One region of the Undibacterium sp. MH2W genome, then DNA from elsewhere that is predicted to be linked to it. Evidence: riboswitches for the same ligand, from Rfam matches in the RefSeq annotation. Region 1 holds a riboswitch; each other region holds the start of a gene.
What was found. A riboswitch is a leader RNA that binds a small molecule or an ion and turns the genes downstream of it on or off. The one in region 1 is predicted to bind cobalamin.
Positions count from the first base shown of each region.

Region 2: linked by a shared signal. The riboswitch ahead of ACO0K2_RS02165 (energy-coupling factor ABC transporter permease) and the one ahead of ACO0K2_RS03720 (TonB-dependent receptor domain-containing protein) in region 1 are both predicted to bind cobalamin.
Region 3: linked by a shared signal. The riboswitch ahead of bluB (5,6-dimethylbenzimidazole synthase) and the one ahead of ACO0K2_RS03720 (TonB-dependent receptor domain-containing protein) in region 1 are both predicted to bind cobalamin.

Region 1 covers NZ_JBMPPA010000001.1:873,402-880,826, reverse strand. The annotation lists gene ACO0K2_RS03730 (ABC transporter ATP-binding protein) at 1-273, opposite strand, end outside; gene ACO0K2_RS03725 (FecCD family ABC transporter permease) at 273-1,325, opposite strand; gene ACO0K2_RS03720 (TonB-dependent receptor domain-containing protein) at 1,593-3,455, opposite strand; cobalamin riboswitch at 3,601-3,876, opposite strand; gene ACO0K2_RS03715 (PilZ domain-containing protein) at 4,032-4,385, opposite strand; gene ACO0K2_RS03710 (histidine phosphatase family protein) at 4,548-5,081, opposite strand; gene ACO0K2_RS03705 (adenosylcobinamide-GDP ribazoletransferase) at 5,096-5,890, opposite strand; gene cobT (nicotinate-nucleotide--dimethylbenzimidazole phosphoribosyltransferase) at 5,900-6,931, opposite strand; gene ACO0K2_RS03695 (diacylglycerol kinase) at 6,948-7,346, opposite strand.
Region 2 covers NZ_JBMPPA010000001.1:506,087-513,511, reverse strand. The annotation lists gene cobI (precorrin-2 C(20)-methyltransferase) at 1-623, opposite strand, end outside; gene cbiE (precorrin-6y C5,15-methyltransferase (decarboxylating) subunit CbiE) at 620-1,924, opposite strand; gene ACO0K2_RS02185 (cobalt-precorrin-5B (C(1))-methyltransferase) at 1,918-3,027, opposite strand; gene ACO0K2_RS02180 (precorrin-8X methylmutase) at 3,024-3,692, opposite strand; gene ACO0K2_RS02175 (sirohydrochlorin chelatase) at 3,696-4,649, opposite strand; gene cobM (precorrin-4 C(11)-methyltransferase) at 4,646-5,491, opposite strand; gene ACO0K2_RS02165 (energy-coupling factor ABC transporter permease) at 5,488-6,147, opposite strand; cobalamin riboswitch at 6,460-6,694, opposite strand; gene ACO0K2_RS02160 (DUF3422 family protein) at 6,991-7,425, opposite strand, start outside.
Region 3 covers NZ_JBMPPA010000002.1:733,787-741,211, forward strand. The annotation lists gene ubiB (ubiquinone biosynthesis regulatory protein kinase UbiB) at 1-500, shown strand, start outside; gene ACO0K2_RS07570 (methyltransferase domain-containing protein) at 510-1,118, shown strand; gene pssA (CDP-diacylglycerol--serine O-phosphatidyltransferase) at 1,230-2,588, shown strand; gene ACO0K2_RS07580 (substrate-binding periplasmic protein) at 2,596-3,429, opposite strand; gene ACO0K2_RS07585 (formyltransferase family protein) at 3,681-4,511, shown strand; gene ACO0K2_RS07590 (formyltransferase family protein) at 4,772-5,605, shown strand; cobalamin riboswitch at 5,638-5,829, shown strand; gene bluB (5,6-dimethylbenzimidazole synthase) at 5,872-6,660, shown strand; gene ACO0K2_RS07600 (glutathione S-transferase family protein) at 6,715-7,341, shown strand; gene ACO0K2_RS07605 (single-stranded DNA-binding protein) at 7,342-7,425, opposite strand, start outside.

The DNA.
Region 1 (7,425 bases):
CGCGCGGTATGCAAATGCATCGGTTCTGTGTTGCGGTAAAAATGCACGTTCGCGTGCCAAGGCTAATAGCGGCCAATCCGATAGCGGTTTGTCTTTTAAAAAAATTTGCCCCAAGTCCGGCGCGCGCAAACCCGCTAACGTTTTGAGTAAAGTGCTTTTACCAGCACCATTACGACCAATAATGCACCAGCACTCGCCTGCACTCATCGTCAGATTGAGCTGCTGGATTAGATGTCGCTGACCGACCTGCAGATAAAGATCGCGAATATCCATCAGCGTCTCCGCAATTGATGCAACTGAAACAAAAACATGGGCACACCAATGATCGCTGTGATGACGCCAACGGGTAACTGCTGTGGCGCAACGACGGTACGAGCGATGGTATCAGCGAAAACCAAAAATCCACCACCCGCCAAAGTCGCGGCTGGAATGAGTAACCGATGATCGGGCCCCAAGGCAAAGCGACAGGCATGCGGCATGATGAGGCCAACAAACCCAATACTTCCTGCGGTACTGACTGCACTGGCAGTCAAGAGCGCAGAGCAAAAAAATAAGCTCTGGCGTAAGCGTCCAATGTTCACCCCCAGTGTAGTGGCATTGTCTGCATGCATGGCGGCGATGTTCATGCCGCGTGCATGACGCATTGCAAACAAAAAGACAGCAACACCGATGATCCATGGCATATAACGACTCTGGGTGTTAGATAAATCACCAATCATCCAAAACACCATACTGCGTAGGCGGCTATCAGGTGCCACGGATAACATCAATGTGACTAAAGCACCGCAACCAGAGGCGACGATCACCCCTGTGAGTAATAAAATTGGCGCACTACCATCACTACTCCCGCTGCCCCGTAAATCGCGGTAAGCCAGCGCGAATAGCAACAGGGCGACGAGAATGGCACCCGCAAAGGCAGCCATATCAACCATCCAAAAAGCGCCGTAAAATAAAATCATCACCAATGCGCCCACAGAGGCGCCACCGGAAATGCCAAGCACATACGGATCAGCAAGAGGATTACGTAACAAGGCCTGCATCATCACACCAGACAATGCCAATGTGGCACCGGTAATAAATCCAGTGAAAGCACGGCCGAGACGGAGTTCCAATAAACTCGCCGCCAACGATGACGGTTCGCCATGCACTAATTCAAATACTGCATGCCACAGTTCACTAAGCGTCAGGCTGACAGAGCCACACAGACAAGCCGTGATCAAGCTCGCGAGCGCAAACAGTCCTAACGCAGGCAAAATAACGGCAGCACTTTGTAGTACCGGTATCGCTCGGCGATCGGGGTGCTGACGATGAGAAAAAAAAGACATTGGTGTTATGCCCAAACCCAAAAAAAGGGAGAACGCGCATGAACGCCTGCGACAGTTCTTACCCATTACTTCAACCACACATCGATTGATAACAATAGCGCTTTCACATAACCAAACATGCGTTATCTGTCATCCATCGCCACAACGACTGCGCCACATCGACACTAGATCTTATTGAAGAATCTACGCCGCTTCGCTTTTCTTCTTAAACCTGTTAGGGCTTACCGACTAAAGCGTGTCACGACGCAGATTCCAATAACAACTGACTTATTTAAAACCGTAGTTCAAACCAACATACACATTAGAACGCGGTGTGTTGTAACCGTAGGCAAAGGCATACTCTTTATTGAATACGTTATTCCAACGCGCCAATAACGACAGGTCTTTTGTGAGCGCGTAAGTGCCATACAAATTCATCAGACCATAACCGCCCAAGGATTTCTTGTTGGCGATATCATCAAAGCGGTCACCAGAAAACAAGGTTTCAACACCCAACTTGGCTTGTGCGATGCTGTATTCTGCGCCAAAACTAGCATGACGTTTTGCGCGGCGCGCCAGACGTTTACCGGTGGTATCGTCCTCAGGATTTTGGAAATCAATCGAACCACGTAATACGAGGTCATTCAATCGCGTATTGCCACCCAAGGTAATCCCAGACATCGTTGCGCGATCAACATTGTAAGCACATCCGTATGGATGCGTTGACTGCAGTACTGGGCATGTTGACTCATAGACCAATAAATTCGTCGCTTTGTTGTGATACACAACCGCGCTGAACTGGGTCGTATCGTGTTCATAGTACACACCCGCCTCAGCATTTTTCGCTTTTTCTGGCTGGTTGGTTGCGATGCCATATCCTGGGTAATACAGATCATTAAATGTCGGCGCACGGAAGCTTGTACCAAAACTCGCGTTCACACGCCAATCTGGTGTCAGACGATAACCATAGGCAACGCTGCCGGTGGTGTTCGAACCATACACCGAGCTGTCATCGTTGCGGATACTGAGGCTCACCAAATGGACATCTTCCTTCCATACATACGAGGCAGCGAGCGAATTTGTTCGTCTTTTTTTGTTGATATCGGCATTGGAACCAGTCACTTTTTCTTGACGGTTTTCGGCAATCAATTGCAAAACGTCTTTACCGAAGCGAATATCGTTTTGAAGACTAATCAGATTTTGGTGGGTATCGATCTGACTCTGTCCATAGGCACTGTCAGAAAAACCGAGGTCGCCAGATTGAGCGACCTGTAACTTCGCCGTCCAGATGTCATTGACTTGGGCTTTGGCGTAGACCGCGATTGTTTGTAACTCTTCGACACTATGGTCATCATACGAAGGACCTGAATCATACTGAGCGTTCAAGCGGCTTTGAGTGAATGTCGCACCCGCTTCGTAGCCCGGCGCAAATTGCCAGTTAAAACGGCCACTCGCGCTATCAAGCTTATAACCGTCTTTGTCTGCGTTATAGGTGTAAGGACCCGCATTCGGGTTCGTCGCAGAAAAACCGCTGTTATTTTCATGTCCTACATTGAGTGCATAACTGAAATCATTGCCTGACACCCCCGAAGAGCCAGAGACACCCGCTTGCATTTTGCGCAATCCATAGCTACCCGCACCGACAGATGCCGTCAGTGCTGCTGGGCCATTACCTTTTTTGGTAAAGATCTGAATGACACCGCCAACAGCATCGGCACCATACAAACTCGACAATGGGCCATATACGATTTCAATATGATCAATTTGTGACAGTGGGATTGTTTCCCAGCTCGCACCGCCGAGCGTTGACGAACCGAAACGGACGCCATCAATCAGAACAACGTTTTGTGCATTGCTACCGCCACGCATAAAAACGGAAGCAGTCGCGCCAGCACCGCCATTTGTGGAAATCTCAATACCACGTTGCTGCTGTAAGAGGTCTACTAAGGATTCGGAACCTGCTTGCGCAATTTGTTCCGAAGTAATCACGACGTTGTCCGCCAGAACATCTTTTGCGGCCTGAACCTGACGTCCAGCCGTCACGATGACGTTTTGCGTAGCACTGTCGGACTTAGATTGTGCTGAAGAAATTGCTGGGAAAGCGGCGGCCACGGCCAATGCCATAGCGATAGGTTTTAAAACAAGATTCATGCTAATGAGAAAAAAAGGTCATGCCGCCAACGTCCCCGCAGGCAGCATCGAACAAAATAATGACGAAATGGGTGGTTGGGTTGGGTGTCGTCTCTATCACGACATCACCGACAGATGTCAGCGCTCAACGAAACGCCCCGTTCGTATTACTTCACGTATTCTGGCCGGTATCCGGGCTGACAAATATCACTATCTGACCTTCCCATGCAGACAAGCACAGTGGTATTGCAAGATAGCTGGCTCAGCGTAAAGCTGGGCGATTTGTACACCGTTGCGGGGGCAGCACATTCCTGTTATTTCCCAATAGCAATTCACAAGCTGGGGTAAACCCGCTTACGTCTTGTTACTGAAAATACATCATGTTTCCCGTTTAACCGCAAACATGAACATGTTTGCGAGCACCAAAACCCCTTCATTCTATAGATGGATGGCGCTCTGGGCAAGCCAAGTCTCTGCGACGAATGCCTCAGATACCTGTGAGGAACCCTATACGCCCATCATTCCATGGCACGTTGTGAGGCGGAATTGAGCGAAAAAGACGAAATACGGGCAAGGGACACACCCAATGCAAGCTTCTTATGCATGCGTCATTTGTTGACTTGTCATAGAAACCCATGCGCTGATTAATTCACCATCGCTGCTTGGAAGACCTGTTAACGCCACACCAACGCGATAAAAATCACCACTTAGCACGGCATGTTTTACTTCGCACTGACAACTCACTCTGATGAGTTCGGCACGATTGACCAGCGATGGGATCTCAATCACCAAAGGATAGGCAACGCCAGGCACCAAGGTCTGGGTACACTCGAGCAAGAGCCCTGTTTTAGAGATATTGACTGCCTTGCAGAGAAGAATACGGCCGTCTTTGAGTCGAACGCCTGCGCGCCAAGTGACGTTGATTCGGGGGGCTTTTCTTAGTTCTATCATATGCTTTAGACCATGAAGGTTCGCATTACGGTTTTTTTACGAAAAATGCCACGTCGAAAAAACACAAGCGCTCAGTGAAATCAAGCATCAGATCAACTCAATGAGATGAACCACCTCGCAATACCTGTTTTTTAAACAACGTCCCACCGAAAAATAGTAGCATCACTCGACTATCTTTGTCTCCGTGCAAGAGCCAAATTCAAACCGCTGTTCCATTTGCGCCACACGTTCTGCAAGGCTGATCAAGGTGTCGCCAGATCGCCAAGCCGACAGAATTTTGATCACGCCTGCATGACAAACAAGTATCGCCTGATCCGTCGATTGCGCCTGCAGGTCAGCAATCAATGCCATGACTCGCTCCACCATCTTGAATAACGTTTCATTTCCACCAGGAGGGTAATGCACGACATCAGCAGCCCACGCGTCAATCTGCTCGCGTGGAATCGCATCCCACGCTTGCATTTCCCAGGTACCAAAATCCAACTCAGCGAGCCGTTGATCAACAATCGGGGAAGGATGTAAATACTGCGCCAGCCCAAGACAGCGAGACAAAGGACTGGAATAGACCGGCAACAACGCAGGCAGATGTTGAAGCAAGCGTGCAGCGCATTGCTGCATGTCTTCATCGCGCGTTGGCACATCAGTCTGCCCGTAGCAAATACCAGGCGGAATCGTCGGTGCTGTGTGGCGAATCAAATAAAGATGCATTGTTAGGCGGGAGCGTGGGCGAGCAGTCCCAGATAGAAAACGACTTCGGTCAGTTGCTGAACGGCACCGAGACAATCGCCGGTATAACCACCAATGCGACGGACGAACAAACGAGCAAACCAAAACGCGGCCATTGGCATCAACACCAATGCCGGTATTAAGCGATCCATCATGATCGGATGCCACCACAGTATGCCTACCAAGGGCAACAGCACACTCAGGCAAGCAATGCCAAACTCATTGGAACTCATATGCTGCGCAAGCGGTTTTGCTTTTCCTTCGAGCTTTGCATAATCGAGTAGCCAAATCAAACTACACGATAATAAACGCGACAGTGGATGTGCAATCAACAGCGCAGGCATCACCAACACAAGCGGCAAGCTCACCAACAGCACGAACTTAAGCAGCAAAAGCAAACAGATACCGATCGTGCCATAGGCACCGATGCGAGAGTCTTTCATGATCTCGAGAACGCGTTCTGGCGTCATCCCTCCGCCGAATCCATCGCAGACATCGGCAAAACCATCTTCATGAAAAGCACCCGTAAGCCAGATACCCGCCACCATCGATAACACGACAGCCACTGCTGCCGGCCACCAATGTGAAGCGATCACATACACGCCACTGACGACGCCACCAACGACCCAACCAACCGCAGGAAAATACCGCGACGATTGCTGTAGCCATGCCACGTCAAACCCGACCCAATACGGAATCGGGATACGGGTAAAAAACTGCAATGCGATAAAAAACAAACGCAGTTGATGCAAGCAGTAGTGGCGTAAATGCAGAATCATCCGGTCAACTCACTCCGCGCTTTTTTCACTGACCTGCGCCGAGCCGAATGTCGCCATTTGATTCAAGAAGTTCACGGCTGCTTGAAGCATAGGATAGACCAGCGCCGCCCCTGTCCCTTCACCCAGGCGCAAATCGAGTTGCAACACGGGCTGAACATCCAGCGCTTTGAGCATCCGCGCGTGACCGCTTTCATCCGACTGGTGTGAGAACACACAATAGTCAAGAATCGCTGGTGCCATTCTTGCAGCAACCAACAAGGCGCTCGTGACAATAAAGCCATCGATCAGCAACACCATACGACGCTCCGCTGCCGCTAACATGGCACCAACCATCATCGCAATTTCGAAACCACCAAAACACGCCAACACGTCCATCGGCGCGTTCACTTCCGCATGCAAAGCAACGGCTGCCTCAATCACACGCTGCTTATGGAGAATACCGTCAGTTGTCAGGCCTGTTCCTGCGCCGACACAATCCGCAACCGGCACTTGGGCAAGCTTGTGCATTAATGCCGCCGCCGAAGTCGTATTCCCGATCCCCATCTCACCAAAGCCAAGCACGTTGCCTTTCAAGCTAGCAACGAGATCTCGCCCCGCCTCTAACGCCGCTTCACACTGCGCCATCGTCATCGCAGGTTCTTTGGCAAAGTTACGGGTGCCTGGGGATACCTTGCGTGAATGCAAGCCTTCGCGTTGACCAAAGTCATGATTGACACCTGCATCCACAATATGAAGTGCAATACCGTTTTGACGCGCAAAAACGTTAATCGCTGCACCACCCGCCAGGAAATTTTCAACCATTTGCCAAGTGACATCCTGCGGGTAGGCGGACACGCCCTCCGCAACGACGCCGTGATCACCCGCAAAGACGATAATGGCAGGCGCTTCCAATACAGGCGAGACGGTTTGTTGAATCAGTCCAATCTGTGCAGCTAACTGCTCTAACCGACCAAGGCTACCAAGCGGTTTTGTTTTATTGTTGATCGCTGCAGTCAATGCGTCATTGAGTTCCGCATTTGTTGTTGTCGCTATGTGGGCCATCTTCAGATTTTAGATATTAGTAATAAAAACGATTGAATAAAATAACGGACCAAGTCGCTACTGCAATAATTAATGTCAATAACACCGCGGCACTGCCGAAATCTTTGGCATTTTTTGATAGCGAATGGCGCTCCAGAGACACGCGGTCAACGACAGCCTCGATGGCTGAATTGAGCAATTCCACCACGAGGATGAGCAATAGAACGGCAATCATCATCAATTTCTCGAAGGCAGATACGGGCAATACCAATGCAGCCACAATGCCAATGACGACGAGCACCAGTTCCTGGCGGAACGCATGTTCATTCTTCCACGCAGATTTAAATCCATCGATCGAGTAAAAGAAAGCGGAAAAAATCCGTTTGAAACCACTTTTACTTTTAAATTCACTGACTGCTTGTTCTTTAGCGGGCATAGTTCATCCTTAAACATGGAGCGACGGCCACACAATCAGAACCCGGCAAACACACCGTCTCTGCTTGCGCCATCGCATT
Region 2 (7,425 bases), 370 kb from region 1:
GGAGATCCTGCTTTTTCAATGAATCGTGCGTGGCGTAGTAAGTCCTTTCGCGCTAATAGATCGATGAGGTCATCCAGTAAAGGTTTGACTTTCATGAGTACCAACGTATCAACGTCATTCAGCATGCGTTCGACAACGTCAATGCCATAGGCGGCAGGGATAATCGCGATCGTGTCATCTTGTTCGGAGAGTGGCATCTGCAATGTGGCGCAGGCGGCATTGAATGAATTGACGCCTGCAATGATCTCAATGTCTGCCGTCTCGTCCAGCTCACGCAACGTGCGAGCGAGGTAACAAAAACTGGCATAGGTCGATGCATCGCCTTCGACTAAAAATAAGACGTCCTGTCCGGACTGCAATACTTGCTGCACCGTCTGTGCCGCCTTGAGCCAATGACGCGCTAACTTCTCGACATCGTGTGTCATCGGAAACAACAAAGGCTGATGCCGCAGCGGTAAAGTAAATCCGGCACGCAAAACGATATCGAGGGCGTAGCTTTCTTTCCGCAGACTACGGATGGGGTATGTCCACACCGTGTCGGTGCGTTGCAACTGTTGCCAAGCACGGTGGGTAATTAAACCGGGATCACCTGGCCCTAACGATAAAGCGATTAATTTACTCATACGCTTGCTTTCGCTTGGGCACACACCAGCCAGACGGGATTTTCGGCGGCCATTCTGTTCATATGTAGGATAGGCTTACTCCGTGACGCTTGTAAGCTAATCACATCCCAACTGGCACCAGCATCCTTAAGCGCAGCGATCGCGGTTGAAAGATTTTCTAGCGTCACAAAATTCATCACCAGCCAACCGTGGGGACGCAGGCGTTGCAGACATAACGCTATCAACTCTTTTAATTCACCACCCGAACCACCAATAAAAATAGCATCTGGTGCCGGCCAATGGGACATTCCCGCAGGCGCTTTGTCATTCACAATGGAGTAGTTACTGAGACCAAACTGACGCCAATTTGCGAGGGCAATCTGATGATCGTCAGGATTTTTTTCGATGGCGTACACATGACCTCGCTGACATAGACGTGCAGCCTCCAGACCAACAGAACCTGAGCCTGCGCCGATATCCCACACAATGCTGTCAGCACGCAATTGCATCCGCGCGAGCGACACAGCGCGCACCTCTTGTTTGGTGATCAAACCTTTTCCCGGATAGCGCTGTTGAAATCGGTCATCCGCTAGTCCGAAGAGCACTGGCGCTGAAGACATGCCAGTGCGCCATAACAACATAACGTTAGGATCAGCAAAGCGCATCGTCGTAGCGGCAGCGATGCTGATCCCTGTGACGATGTGCTCCTCCTCTTGGCAAAGTCTTTCGCAGACTGCCATTTCATAGTCATCTTGCAGCCCCTCCATCACGATCATTCGCGCAATTCTGTCTGGCGTATTATCCGGTCCAGTCAGAATCGCTAAGCGTGCATGATGTCGGATCTCTTGCATCAGGTGATATAAACCATGGGATGCATCACTCCCCAGCGACCACTCTCCGGCATCTTTGGCATGCACAGAACTGAACTTCATCTGCTGCCACGGCATCCCCAAACGCGCACAGGCTAACTGCATAGTTGATACGTTAGGAATCACTTCAATGGCTTCAATACACAAATGCGCAGCAAGATAAGCTGCAATACCAAAACACAAAGGATCGCCCGTGGCGAGTACGACAACACGTAAATCGTCACTCTGTGCGGCACGTATCCATTCTGGTACTTGCGTTAACGCACCGCGGAGAGGCCGTTTGATGGCGATGGGCGAGAGGTGTGCACGAAACAAGTCCAAGGTACGACGCGCACCGATAATCACTTGCGCTTGCTGAATATGGAGTAAAGCTGTCGCCGACAAGCTGGCGACGCCATCGTCAAGAACGCCAATGATGCGGCAGCGTGGCTGGGTAGGTAAGCTATCTAGCATAAGTTTTCTGATCTCACTTCGGTCACTTTGCGACCATCGAAATCGCAGACCAAGACATGTAATTGGAATTGTTGGGGATAGCGCGCTTGGAGTGTCTGTATCACGCGCTCGGCTAACACCGTATGAAACGGAACAGAAAGACCAAGGATCTCCATTTGCTCGCTGGCAAATCGGGCGGTCTCACCTTCCGCAATGGCGGCGCATATCGCTTCCGGCGCTCCCAAATCACGAGCGATGTTTGCCAGCAACCCGGTGTCAACGTCAGCGCGTCCGGCATGGGTAATCTCTTCGCCTTGCGCAATTTTGGTCAGCTTGCCGACCATCCCACCGATGATGACTTGTTTAATTTGATGACGTGCTGCCGCGCTCATGGCATACCGCAAAAAATCGCCCATCTGAACAAAGGCCGCGGCAGGGAGATGTGGCATTTCCTCCATGACAAATTTTTCGGTACGACCACCGGTAGTCAGCACAACGACATCGTGTCCCAAGGTGCTTGCCACTTGGACGCCCTGCACGACGCTTGCGCGATAGGCGGCAGTTGAATAGGGCTTCACGATCCCTGTCGTGCCAAGGATAGAAATACCACCCAGAATACCTAGCCGTGCATTGAGGGTTTTCTTTGCCATCTCAATGCCTTGTGGGACAGAAATGGTGATTTCAATCCCAGCGTCATCCAATAAACCCGATGCAACGGCCATCACATTGGCGATGATATTTTTACGTGGCACAGGATTGATCGCCGGACCACCCACCTCCAGCCCCAAACCCGGCATCGTCACGGTACCGACCCCGACACCCCCTAACAGCAACACCTGCCCTACTTCCGGCACCATACGCAGATCAGCGGTGAGATGAGCTTTGTCGGTGCAATCAGGATCATCTCCCGCATCCTTGATCACCATGGCATGCGCTCGTTGTCCATCGCAGTAGCCATCGTGGACGTCAAAAACGACCACGCTGCCATTGGGCAAGTTGCATTCCACTTGCGACGGCACATGACCGGTGACCAAACCCAACGCCGCCGCACGTGCCGCCGCAGCAGAACACGCGCCGGTCGTAAAGCCAGTGCGTGTACCGCGAGGGGTGTCCTTTTTCATCATCGGAGTTCAGCCGCCTCAGCTAAGCCAAGCAACGCATGAATAGCGGCGACCACCAAGGTTGATCCCCCTTTACGGCCTCGTATCACGATCCATGGCACTTCCTGCTCTAATGCCATCAAGTCCTTTGATTCTGCCGCTGAGACAAAACCAACAGGCATGCCCACCACCAACGCCGGACGAACACCGTGCTCATGAATGAGACGCACAAGCTCGATCAACGCAGTGGGCGCATTGCCAATACCCACAATGGCGCCCTCCAACAATCCGATTTCATGTGCCCGCCGCATCGCTTGAACAGCACGCGTTGTGCCTTGGGCTTTCGCCTGTGCGATGACTTCAGGTTCAGCAATGAACTGATGGGTGGTCATCTGAAAGTGCGCGAGACGTGGTTGCGATAAGCCGACACAAATCATTTCGACATCCGCCACAACGCGCGACGTTCTACTGCGAATTGCTCTCAGTGCCGCACGAACCGCCCCCGGATGAAAATCGGTTAAGCCATTAAAATCGAAGTCTGCATTGGCATGAATCATCCGCCTCACAACAGGCCATTGTTCTTCTGTATAGGCATGACTGACGACCTCACGGTCAATCACAGCAAACGAATCATGCTCTATCGCCCGGCCAGCATCGGTTAATTGCTCGGTGATTACATTTTGATGCATGGCTCAGCTCGCTACATTGAGCACTGGTTCAGCATGGGAATGTGCATGATGGTCGTGTTGATGTTCGTGTTGGTGATCGTGATGATGATCGTGCGGGTGATCATGATGATGGTGGGCATCGTCATGGTGATGTCCACCCAATCCATGCTCCACTGCAAAATCTCTGAACTTACAACCATCACACGGCATCGTCACCTGGTGATGACCCTGCTGTAAGTCATGGACGCGCTGCTCCAAGAGTTCAAAGATTTCTTTTTCAAATCCAAAATACGTACTCGCTGCAAAACGTATCTGAGGATATTGCGCTTTTAAATGCGCCACCTGACGCGCAATCCGCTCGACTAAAGTCCCGTTATAAAGGTAATACGGCAGCACCACAATTTGTGTCATCCCTAACATGTGCTGACGCTGCACCACTTTCTCGATGCGCGGATACGTAATGCCAGTGAATGCCAGATCAACCAGTTCATGGTCACTTTCTTCCATCAACCAGCGTGCCATCTTGGCCATATCGCCATTCGCCTGACGATCCGATGAGCCGCGCCCTAAAACAATCACACCTGTTGTTGTCGGGTCTGGCATATCCAAAGACTGCATTGCTTTACGTAACCTTCGCTTGAGGATAGTTAAAATCGGATCGCATGCCGTTAAATGCGGCGCATATAAAAACTGAGTGTGAGGAAAGGCAAGACGAGCACCGTCAATTGCTTGCGGAATGTCCATCTTCACGTGCCCTGCCGCATTGAGAATGAGTGGCAAGACCAACACACGATCGGCATGTTGTGCAGCACGTGCCAGCCCCACGCGCATCGTGATTTCTGAAAACTCAATAAAGCACACCTCGATATGCCATTGCGGTTGACGTAAGCGCCACTGGGCAGCGAATGCCATAATTTCGTCATTACCTGCGGCCTCGCGGGAACCATGTCCGACAAGGAGAATCGTCTCTTTTTTCATAAAATCTCTGTTGAATGGGTGGGCGGTGAAGAAGGCATCGCGACACTGGCGCGACGGAAGCGGTGGGTAAAACTGGCGTCGTAGAGCTTTGATTTAATCAAGGTCGTCCATTGTCTTGCTCCCAATGTGGGACTCGCAATGATCATCGCCTGACTCGCCACTTTCTCGTCACGGCACTGTTGTTGTATCGTTGAAATCGTGCCGCGAATGATTTTTTCCTGATCGGACCAGCTCGCTTTATGCACCACTAACATCGGCGCATCGGGCGACCAGCCAGCAGCAATCAATGACGTCGTGACCCGTCCTAGTAAAGTGATGCTCAAAAAAATGCAGAGCGTCGTGTGATGGCGAGCAAGTTCTTCCAGCGACTCACCTTCAGGCATGGGCGTACGCCCTTCGACGCGGGTAAAGATCACCGTTTGTGTGACTTCAGGTAAGGTCAGACTTTCAACGGCAGCAGCAGCCGAGGCCATGGCAGAGGACACGCCAGGTACCACTTGCACGGCGATACCAGCGGCATCCAATGGCTGAACAACTTCGATCAAGGCACCATAGAGGCTGGGATCGCCGGTTTGCAGACGGATCACCGTGTCATGTTGGTGTGCTTGAGCAATGAGCCACGTTGCCATCTCCTCAAGGGTCATGTCTTTGGAATCTGCGATGACACAACCCGCTGGCGCCCATCGCGTAGCCGCCTCATTGACGAGGGATCCGGCAAACAAAATCGCGCCAGCACGGGCAATCAGATCCCGTCCTTTCACGGTCAATAAATCCGGATCACCAGGACCCGCACCCACAAACCAGACCTGACCTGGCTTGTGGGGAGTGATCACGTCGCTCATACGTCAGCGCGAGAAGGGAGAGATAATGCCGACCGCGATTGATCGGAGATGCACAAGGCAAGCCACTTGCTACCAGAAAAGCGACGAATACCCCATAAAATCGCCAAACTACAAATGGGTTCTAGTAAAACGAGTACCAAATAGCTCGATGCGAATTGTGACCATGCAAGGAATGATGTCTCAGGCTGCGCCAAGGCTAACCAAAACCCCACCATCAACGTGACACCGCTGTAATACATGGCATCGAGTTTGAGTAAGGTCGTCAGACTAACCCTCTTCAAATGACGACCAACGCTGTAATGCATAGCCATGAGTGGCACAGCAAGGCTTAAGCTATTGACGGCCAAGTGCACTAAATCTTGCGGTTCGAATAAGACACCCTGTAAAAGTAAGCCGAGCGCAAAGCCAAACAAGGTGGGGACAAATCCAAAACTGAGATAAATCGGAATCGCCCCAATGAAATGCAATTCGGAGGGCCCCACTTGCATGTGGAACGCCTGCATAAACAGAGAGAAGAAAATCGCCGCCAACGCAGTACGTAAGAGTAAAGTCGGACGACGAAATAACGATGGTAAGTAGCCAAGATACACTGCGGATGCAGTGACAGCAGCAAAAGTTAGTTTAGCCGGGGCAATAATGCCTGGTTCGATATGCATAGCGATTCCTCATCACAAGAGTCAGTCATCGCCAGCGCGTGTACATACTTCACAGAAAAAAATAACCCCTCTCGTTGTTGCACGACACAGCTGAAGCATGCACCTAAGCGCAACGAAGCACACACTGATGCGCAGCCAAAAACAGCCTTGCGCAAAAGCACGACGTTACAAGCGTGACCTGACAAGCATTGAGAGTACAAATGTCATTTTTCACCCGCACACCCGCGTGGCAAAAAATAGCAATTCTGGAGAGGAAATGGATACGGAACGCGTGCGCGTGCACGGATTACGCAAGCATCGCCCACCGCGAAATTGCCGCTAGTACATAAGGCCGGTATCAGGACTGATGAGCGGAAACTATTCCAGCTAACGCGCCTTCCCATGTTCGAAAACACAGTGACATATTGCGTAGCACTAACCGAAGTTAACTCATTTACCTTTGCGGGGGCAGTGCCGGGTTTGCGATGAAAAGACACTCATCAACGCACCGGCTTCCCGTTTAATTCTGTTGCAGATAGCAAAAGAACACCTTAAGACGATATCGATTCTACCCGACTTTTTCCTCAAATTAAAACAACTTCATGTGTTGTTTCTCAACGCAGCGTGTCAATCAGAAAAAATAAGACAACAATGAAAGGAAAATGAAAGGAAAATGAAAACAAAATGAAGGTAAAAAAAAAGCCCGCACGAGGCGGGCTTAAATCCAAATCTTTTGCGGATTTGGAGGAGACAGTTCCACTATATTGCATCGCAACAAAATCAACAACAGCTATTTTTATATATCAGTCATTCATCTTGGTAATAGCTCTCCGTGAAACAGCGATCTCCTCCCTCAACAAGGAATCATCCCACCAAATGCACAGAGATTTTTTTATGCATACGACGTAAGCCCAGCCAGACACCGAACACAATCACAGGCAAGGCCACCCCCGTCAGCACGTCCGGATTAACGTAAAAACCAGCGGCTTTTACCGCTTTACCGACATAGCCCAACAACCCCGTCATGTAATACGAAATCGCGACCACCGACAAACCTTCGACCGATTGCTGAAGCAATACCTGCTGCTTGGCACGCTTACTGAGCGATTGCAAAATCTGGCGGTTTTGCTGTTCCTGCACAATCCCCACCCGCGTTCGCAGCAAATCATTGGTTTGTGCAATCCGTTCCGCCAACGCGACTTGACGACGACCAATCGATTGGCAGGTGTTCATCGCAGGAACCAAACGTCGGTCCATAAACTCGCCAATGGTCGGCATCCCATGGAAATTGATCTCTCG
Region 3 (7,425 bases), on a different contig from region 1:
CGGCTGTTCGCGCTTGCTGCGAGCCTATTTTTGACCGACCATTAAAAGATATTTCGTTTGGTCAGGTGTTATTGCGCTTATTCCAAACATCGCGTCGATTTAACGTCGAGGTGCAACCACAGTTAGTGCTGTTGCAAAAAACCTTATTGAATATCGAAGGATTAGGACGCCAGCTTGATCCTGATTTAGATTTATGGAAAACAGCGAAACCTTACCTTGAACGCTGGATGAACGAGCAAGTTGGGTGGCGTGGTTTGGTTGATAAATTACGTGCCGAAGCACCGCGTTATAGTCATATTTTTCCGCAATTACCACGTTTAGCGCACCAAGCGTTAACCCGTGTGGCTGAACAAGATAATCAGTCGGCGGTGCTGACAGCATTGTTGATTGAGCAGCGGCGTACCAATAATCTGCTTCGTACGGTTGTGTACTTCGGTGGCGGTTTGTTTGCTGGTATTTTAGTGGCGCAATTGTTGATGCATTTTTACTTTGTTGATTAATGAACTCCTATGGCTGAATTTATTCTTCGTGATCCTACTCAAGCCAATTTCTGGGATGAGCGCTTCGAGAAAAAATTTATGCCGTGGGACAAAGGTGGCGTTCCTCGCCATTTTGCCGACTTCGTCAAAAAGCAGGGGAGCACGTTAGGGTGCCTCATCCCTGGATGTGGCAACGCTTACGAAGTGGCCGTCTTAGCACAAGCAGGTTGGCAAGTAACAGCGATCGATTTTTCTATCGTGGCTGTAAAGAATGCACGCCACATCTTGGGACCATTGGCTACGCACGTAGTCCATGCTGATTTTTTTGCATACGAACCATCCGGCCCCCTTGCATTGATTTACGAACGGGCGTTCTTTTGCGCATTGCCCCCGACATTGCGGGAGGCAATTGTTCAGCGATGGGCACAGTTATTGCCGGAGAACGGCCAGTTGGCAGGCTACTTTTTCTTTGACGATGCAGAGAATGCGAGTAAAAAAGGTCCACCGTTTTCCATTCATCGCACGGCATTCGAGGCACTCATGTTGCCTCATTTTGAACTGATTGAGGATAGCGCCGTCGAGGATTCTATCCCCGTCTTCGAGGGAAAAGAGCGCTGGCAGGTCTGGCGTCGTCGATAATCGCTAGGTTTTGCGTGGCGCTCATCAAGCTGTCTTAAAAAAAGCATCAGAGATTGTTGTGATCCTCTGCTCAATGCTACTATTTGCGTGTTTTTAACGACACGAGCCGCCATGCGTTTCCTTTCCTCACGATCCTCATTAGCTGCGCTTTCATCGATCCCTCTGAAAGCGGAAAACGTGAGGACGCTGTTCAGTGCCGCTCAATACCGTGCCGAATTATTAAAGCTGATTGCGAGCGCCAAGCATCGCATTTACCTATGTGCTTTGTATTTACAGAACGATGAGGCGGGAGCGGAGGTCATGCAGGCGCTTTACACCGCCAAAGCTGCACGTCCCGCCTTAGACATCGCATTGCTCGTTGATTGGCACCGTGCACAGCGCGGGCTGATTGGGGAAACGAAACAGCCCGGAAAAATGATTGGTAATGCAGCGTGGTATCAGACACAAAGTGCGTTACACCGAGAAAGTATTCCCGTGTATGGAATTCCGGTGCAGACCAGTGAGTTGTTTGGGGTATTACATCTCAAGGGATTCGTGATCGATGATGAGGTGATTTACAGCGGTGCCAGTATCAACAATGTTTATCTGCACAAGCAAGATAAATACCGCCATGATCGCTACCTGTTAATCCACAATGCCAGCCTTGCTAATACCATGGTTGACTTTATTCGTCGCGATCTCTTATGTTCGGCCGCTGTGCATCGCTTAGATCGACCAGAAACGCCCGCCACGAGAGCGATCCGTAACGATATCCGACATTTTCGGGCTAAGCTCAAACAGGCGCGCTACAGCATTGCATCGGAGCAGCGGCAAGATGCATCAGGATTGTGTGTTACGCCGATCGTCGGGGTTGGTAAAAATAATCCGCTCAACCGCGTTATCTGCCAGCTATTAGCAACAAGTAGAAAGCAAATTACGATTTGTACGCCTTACTTTAACTTTCCCCTCGCAGTGACCAGAGAAGTCAATCGCGCGTTGAAACGAGGCGTCAAAGTCGACATTGTGGTGGGTGACAAGGCAGCCAACGATTTTTATATTCCCCCAGACCAGCCGTTTAAAGTCATTGCCGCTTTACCGTATCTGTATGAAGCAAACCTACGTCGATTTGCTAAATCGCACCAAGCTGAAATCAAAAAACAGCAATTGAATTTACATCTCTGGAAAGAAGGTGATAACACGTATCATCTCAAAGGTCTGTGGATTGATGATGAGTATGCGTTAATGACTGGGAATAATCTCAACCCAAGAGCGTTTCGTCTTGATCTGGAGAACGCGCTGCTGCTCCACGATCCGCACCATGAATTATCGGCACAATGGTCCGCAGAGTTGGCTGCGATCATGCAACATACAACGATCATTCAACATTACCAGCACTTAGAAAAGATCCGAGATTATCCAGACGAGGTCCGTCGTCTCTTGGCGCGGCTCAGTACCGTACGCCTTGATCGTCTTGCTTACCGTGTCTTGTAGAGATCGTTTATCTGCCTGGCGGATTGAGCCGGATAAAGTTCATGGGGACGGTTTCGTTTGGTAGCCATTTCGTGTAGATCTTAGCGAAGGTGCCATCTTTTTTGATAGCGCGGAAGGCATCTTCCCACGCCTTAATAATGCGATCAGATGTTTGCATTGAGAAAGCCAAGTAAAGCTCGAGGCTATCGATGATTTGCACTTTCTCGACATCATCTGCGGTGTGGCCGATTTCTTTGAGCACAGAGGGGACAACGAAACTTCCCTCGACCCACAAATCAAAACGTTTTGCGAGAAGCATATTTGCCACCACTTGCGGAGTGGCGGCTTGCTCGATATCGACGAATCCTTTTTTTCTCGCAACGTCGACAAAAATGCTCGACCGATAGGCGCCGACTTTCATTTTTAGAATGTCGTCCCCCATACTTTGCAAATTGGCAGCATTCCCTTTCCGGGTGAAGAGTGCCGTGCTCGAGATCGCGATCGGACCTAACATCACCATCAGTTTTTCTCGCTCTTCGGAGCGCCCAACAGTAAAAAGCAGCGTATTCGGCTCTTCTAAAAGCGCTTTGAATCCACGAGCCCACGGTACCACCTGAATCTTGGTGTTGCCTCCAGCGCTAACGGGAAGACGGGACTGAATTGCACGCACGACTTCCACTGCCATTCCATCGACTTTTTGTGTATTTCCAAACGACACCGGAGGCCAGTCTTCCGTGAATATCTGTAGTTCTTGTGCAAATACAGGTGACGCAAATAAACACCAGAAAACCAAAAGACAACGCAATGCCATCGTGCGATGTGATGCATGCCATTCCGAGAGGAGGTTGCTTAGTCGAGCCATAGTGATATGTCGTCCTAAAAAGCAATGGTGTGTCTTTTTGTTGTTTCAAAAGTTAAAAAAAGTTTCTTGGCCGTACTGCTACCTGACATTGCTCGGAGCATCGTTCATGATGGAAACAATGAAACGGCAACGCCTTTTACGCACCAGATTCGTTAGACCGAGTAATCCAGTTCCGGCTGCTGGCGATGCGTTGCTTTAATCAGTATAGATGTTTTCATTGTTTTTGCTGATCTTTATTACTCCGATAATGTATGCGTTTTGCCTTTGCTGGTTGTGACCGTAATCTTGCTTTGTTCGAAGCAGTACAACATGCCGGATGGCAACCCGTAAAAATTTTTACGGTATCTCATGATGAGAAAAGCACACATAGCAACGGGTTATTGACCCTTGCACGCCATACCTCGATCCCCTTGCAATACACGCCGATTCAGCGTCAAGACTTCATTGACTTAAAGGAAGATGGCTGTGACGTACTGATCGTAGGTAGCTACGACTTTAAAATTCCTCCATGGCAAGAATATTTGCGTTATGCGATTAATTTTCATCCGTCGCCCCTGCCCACTGGGCGAGGTCCTTACCCACTGGTAAATGCAATTTTGCATCAGCATCGCTATTGGGCGGTGAGTTGTCATCGCATCGATGCGGGCTACGATACCGGCGCAATCCTCGCAGATGAAACATTTACATTAGACCAATTTGAATCGCACGAGAGTTTGCAAATCAAAGTGCAGATGGCAGCGGCGCGTCTTGCGACCAAGGTGATAAATGATTTTGTTGCATTGTGGGATGGGGCAAAAATTCAACCAGAGGGCGATTACTGGCCGCTCTTTTCGGTGGAAGATCGAACCATTGATTTTGCCGAGACAGTGCATCGGATCCGCTTACAGTTACGCGCATTTTGTCGGTTGGAATGTTTCGCAATGTTGTCTCACCGCCCGGTGCGTATTCGTCAGGGCTACGCTTGGCATGAGTCACACAACGAGCCCATTGGTACGATTGTGCATAACTATGCGGGACAGATTGTTATTGCATGCAAAGATGGATTTGTCGTGTTTTCTGACTGGTATTTTTCTCCTACGTAGTGTCATTTCAACCCGTCAGATACCACGCTGATTTCACTTTCATACAAAGACGCAAAATACCCATACAGAGCGATCCAAAACGATACATAAGACGGAATGTAATGTTGCATCATAGACAGACAATGATGCATGAAAGAAAGCGATACGTGCATCGACAGATGGTGGAGTTCGTAGCTACTTTCTTGAAAGAAATGAAGCCTAGTGCAGCGCACCCAAGAGAACACACGAGAGCAACCAAAAAGAAATGATAAGAGAACACTATGCATTTTGCATTCACTGGATGCGACAGAAATCTAAAGCTGTTTGAGACCCTGATCCAAGCTGGTTGGCAGCCAGTGAAACTGTTTTCTGCGCCCGAAATTAATTTGCTTAGTGCAAATAAGGCATTGGTAGCGCTCGCTCAGCTAAAAAAGATTCCAATTCAGTTATCGAAAATGATGCCGTCGGATATGCAGGATCTGAAAGAAGCAGGATGTGAAGTCTTGGTGGTTGGTAGTTACAACTGGCGTATTCCTGAATGGCGAGATAGCTTACCCTTTGCGATTAATTTTCATCCTGCACCACTTCCAATGGGACGCGGTCCCTATCCCATGGTGAATGCGATCTTAAACGATCACACTCGATGGGGCATCACCTGTCATAAAATCGAGCGTGAATTTGATACGGGTGCCATTCTGGACAGAGAACTATTTGATATCGATGAGGACGAAACACACGAGAGTCTGAATATCAAATTGCAGATGGCTGCTGGACGGTTAGGTTTACGGATAGCCCACCAATTCATCAACAGTTGGCAAGCAGCGACAGCGCAAGGTGAGGGGCAATACTGGCCTTTGTTCACTGAAGAAGAACGTACCTTGCATTTTGATCAGCCTGTCGCCCGTATTCAAAAGCAATTACGAGCATTCGGACAGGTGGAGTGTATCGCGGACGTGAATCAAAAACGTATCCAGGTCAAAGCAGGCTTTGCTTGGCCTGAGCCACATACTCATCAGTCTGGAAGTGTTGTGCACGTCAATGGCATGACCGTCGTCATCGCTTGCGTCGACGGGTATGTCGCATTAAATGAATGGCATCTCAGTCCTAGCTTGTAACGATGCTGCTTGACAGCCCAACTGGTTCCGATAGATCATCGCGCCCTTCAGGTGCCGGACAATGATTGTCTGGAGAATCGGGAAGGCGGTGTGAGTCCGCCACGTGCCCAACGCTGTATGGAGGATGATACTGACGGTAGACCACTGTAACAAGCCATGTTGCGGGAAGGTGTCAGTATCAGATGAATCTAAGTCAGAAGACCGGCCTGAATCGTATCCAGGGAGCTTGGTCAGGCTACCCCTCATTTTTTGCATTAGGGGAATTCATGCAAACACTACCTGTTTCCGGTATGCCGGATGATCACGCCTTTTCAGAGCAAGCCCGTGAGGCGATTTACCACGCTATTTTTTCTCGACGCGATGTCCGAAGCCAGTTTTTATCCAAGGCGGTGGACGATGAGGTGCTGAGTCGTATCTTAACCGCCGCCCATTTTGCGCCGTCTGTCGGCTTCATGCAGCCGTGGAATTTTCTGCTCGTCAAATCTGACGATGTGAAACTACGCGTCCAGCAAGCGTATCGCTCTGCTAATGCCGAAGCGTTGACGATGTTTGAATGCGACAAACGCAATACCTATCAGCAGCTAAAACTAGAGGGTATTCGCGAAGCTCCCATAGGCATTTGCATTACCTGTGATCGTGAGCGAACGGGGAGCGTTGTCTTGGGGCGTACGCATATGAAAACCATGGACTTATACAGCAGCGTCTGCGCCGTGCAGAATCTGTGGCTCGCCGCCCGAGCGGAGGGGCTGGGCGTGGGGTGGGTCAGTATATTTCATGAGCATGAGCTCCAAGCCGCCCTGGGCATTCCGGCGCATATTGTTCCCATTGCTTATCTCTGCGTTGGCTATGTCAGCCATTTTTATCCCAAGCCAGAGTTGGAATCCAAAGGATGGTTGCCGCGATTACCGATCGAAGAATTGGTGTATGTTGATCAATGGGGGCAAACCGACGGCAGTCTGCCGCTGATGCGTTATTTAAAACGCGATCAACAACGCGCGCAAGAGATTGCTCACCGGGCAGGAGGTCAATGCAGCAAAGCGGAAAAGTCATCCTAAAATGACTTATGATGTCGTGTCGCATAGGCTAACTTTTATCCGGGGAACATCAACATGCTCACCATTTTAGGTAAATCACCGTCAATTAATGTCCGCAAAGTATTGTGGACGTGTGCTGAAATCGGTCTCCCGTTTCAGCAAGAACAATATGGTGCTGGTACGGCGCAGTCAGTCACGACGCCGGAGTTTATGCGCCTCAATCCTAACGCCATGGTGCCCGTCATTCTTGATGGGGATTTTGTCTTGTGGGAGTCGAATGTAATATGCCGCTACCTTGCTGGCACACATGCACGGTCGGATTTGCTGCCGACCGATCCACGCGCCAGAGCGCAGGTGGAGCAGTGGATGGACTGGCAGGCAACCGAGTTGAATAATTCATGGCGATATGCATTTATGGCGCTGGTTAGAAAGAGCCCTGCCCATACAGATCAAAAGGCTGTCGCCATGAGTATCGAGCAGTGGAACCGACACATGTCGATCCTCGAAGCGCAATTGCAAAAGACGGGTGCCTACGCCGTCGGTGAAGCCTTCACGCTTGCCGACATTGTGCTCGGTTTGTCGACACATCGCTGGATATCAATGCCGATGGATCGACCAGCACTTCCCGCCGTTAATGCGTACTATGAACGCTTGAGTCTACGTTCTGGCTTCATGCAACACGGGCGCAATGGCCAGCCCTGATTATTCGCTTGTCGTTGCACGCACCGCCAAATGTGCACTGATCGCAGCATGCGCAATGAGATCGATGGCGGGGCGGGGTTTGCC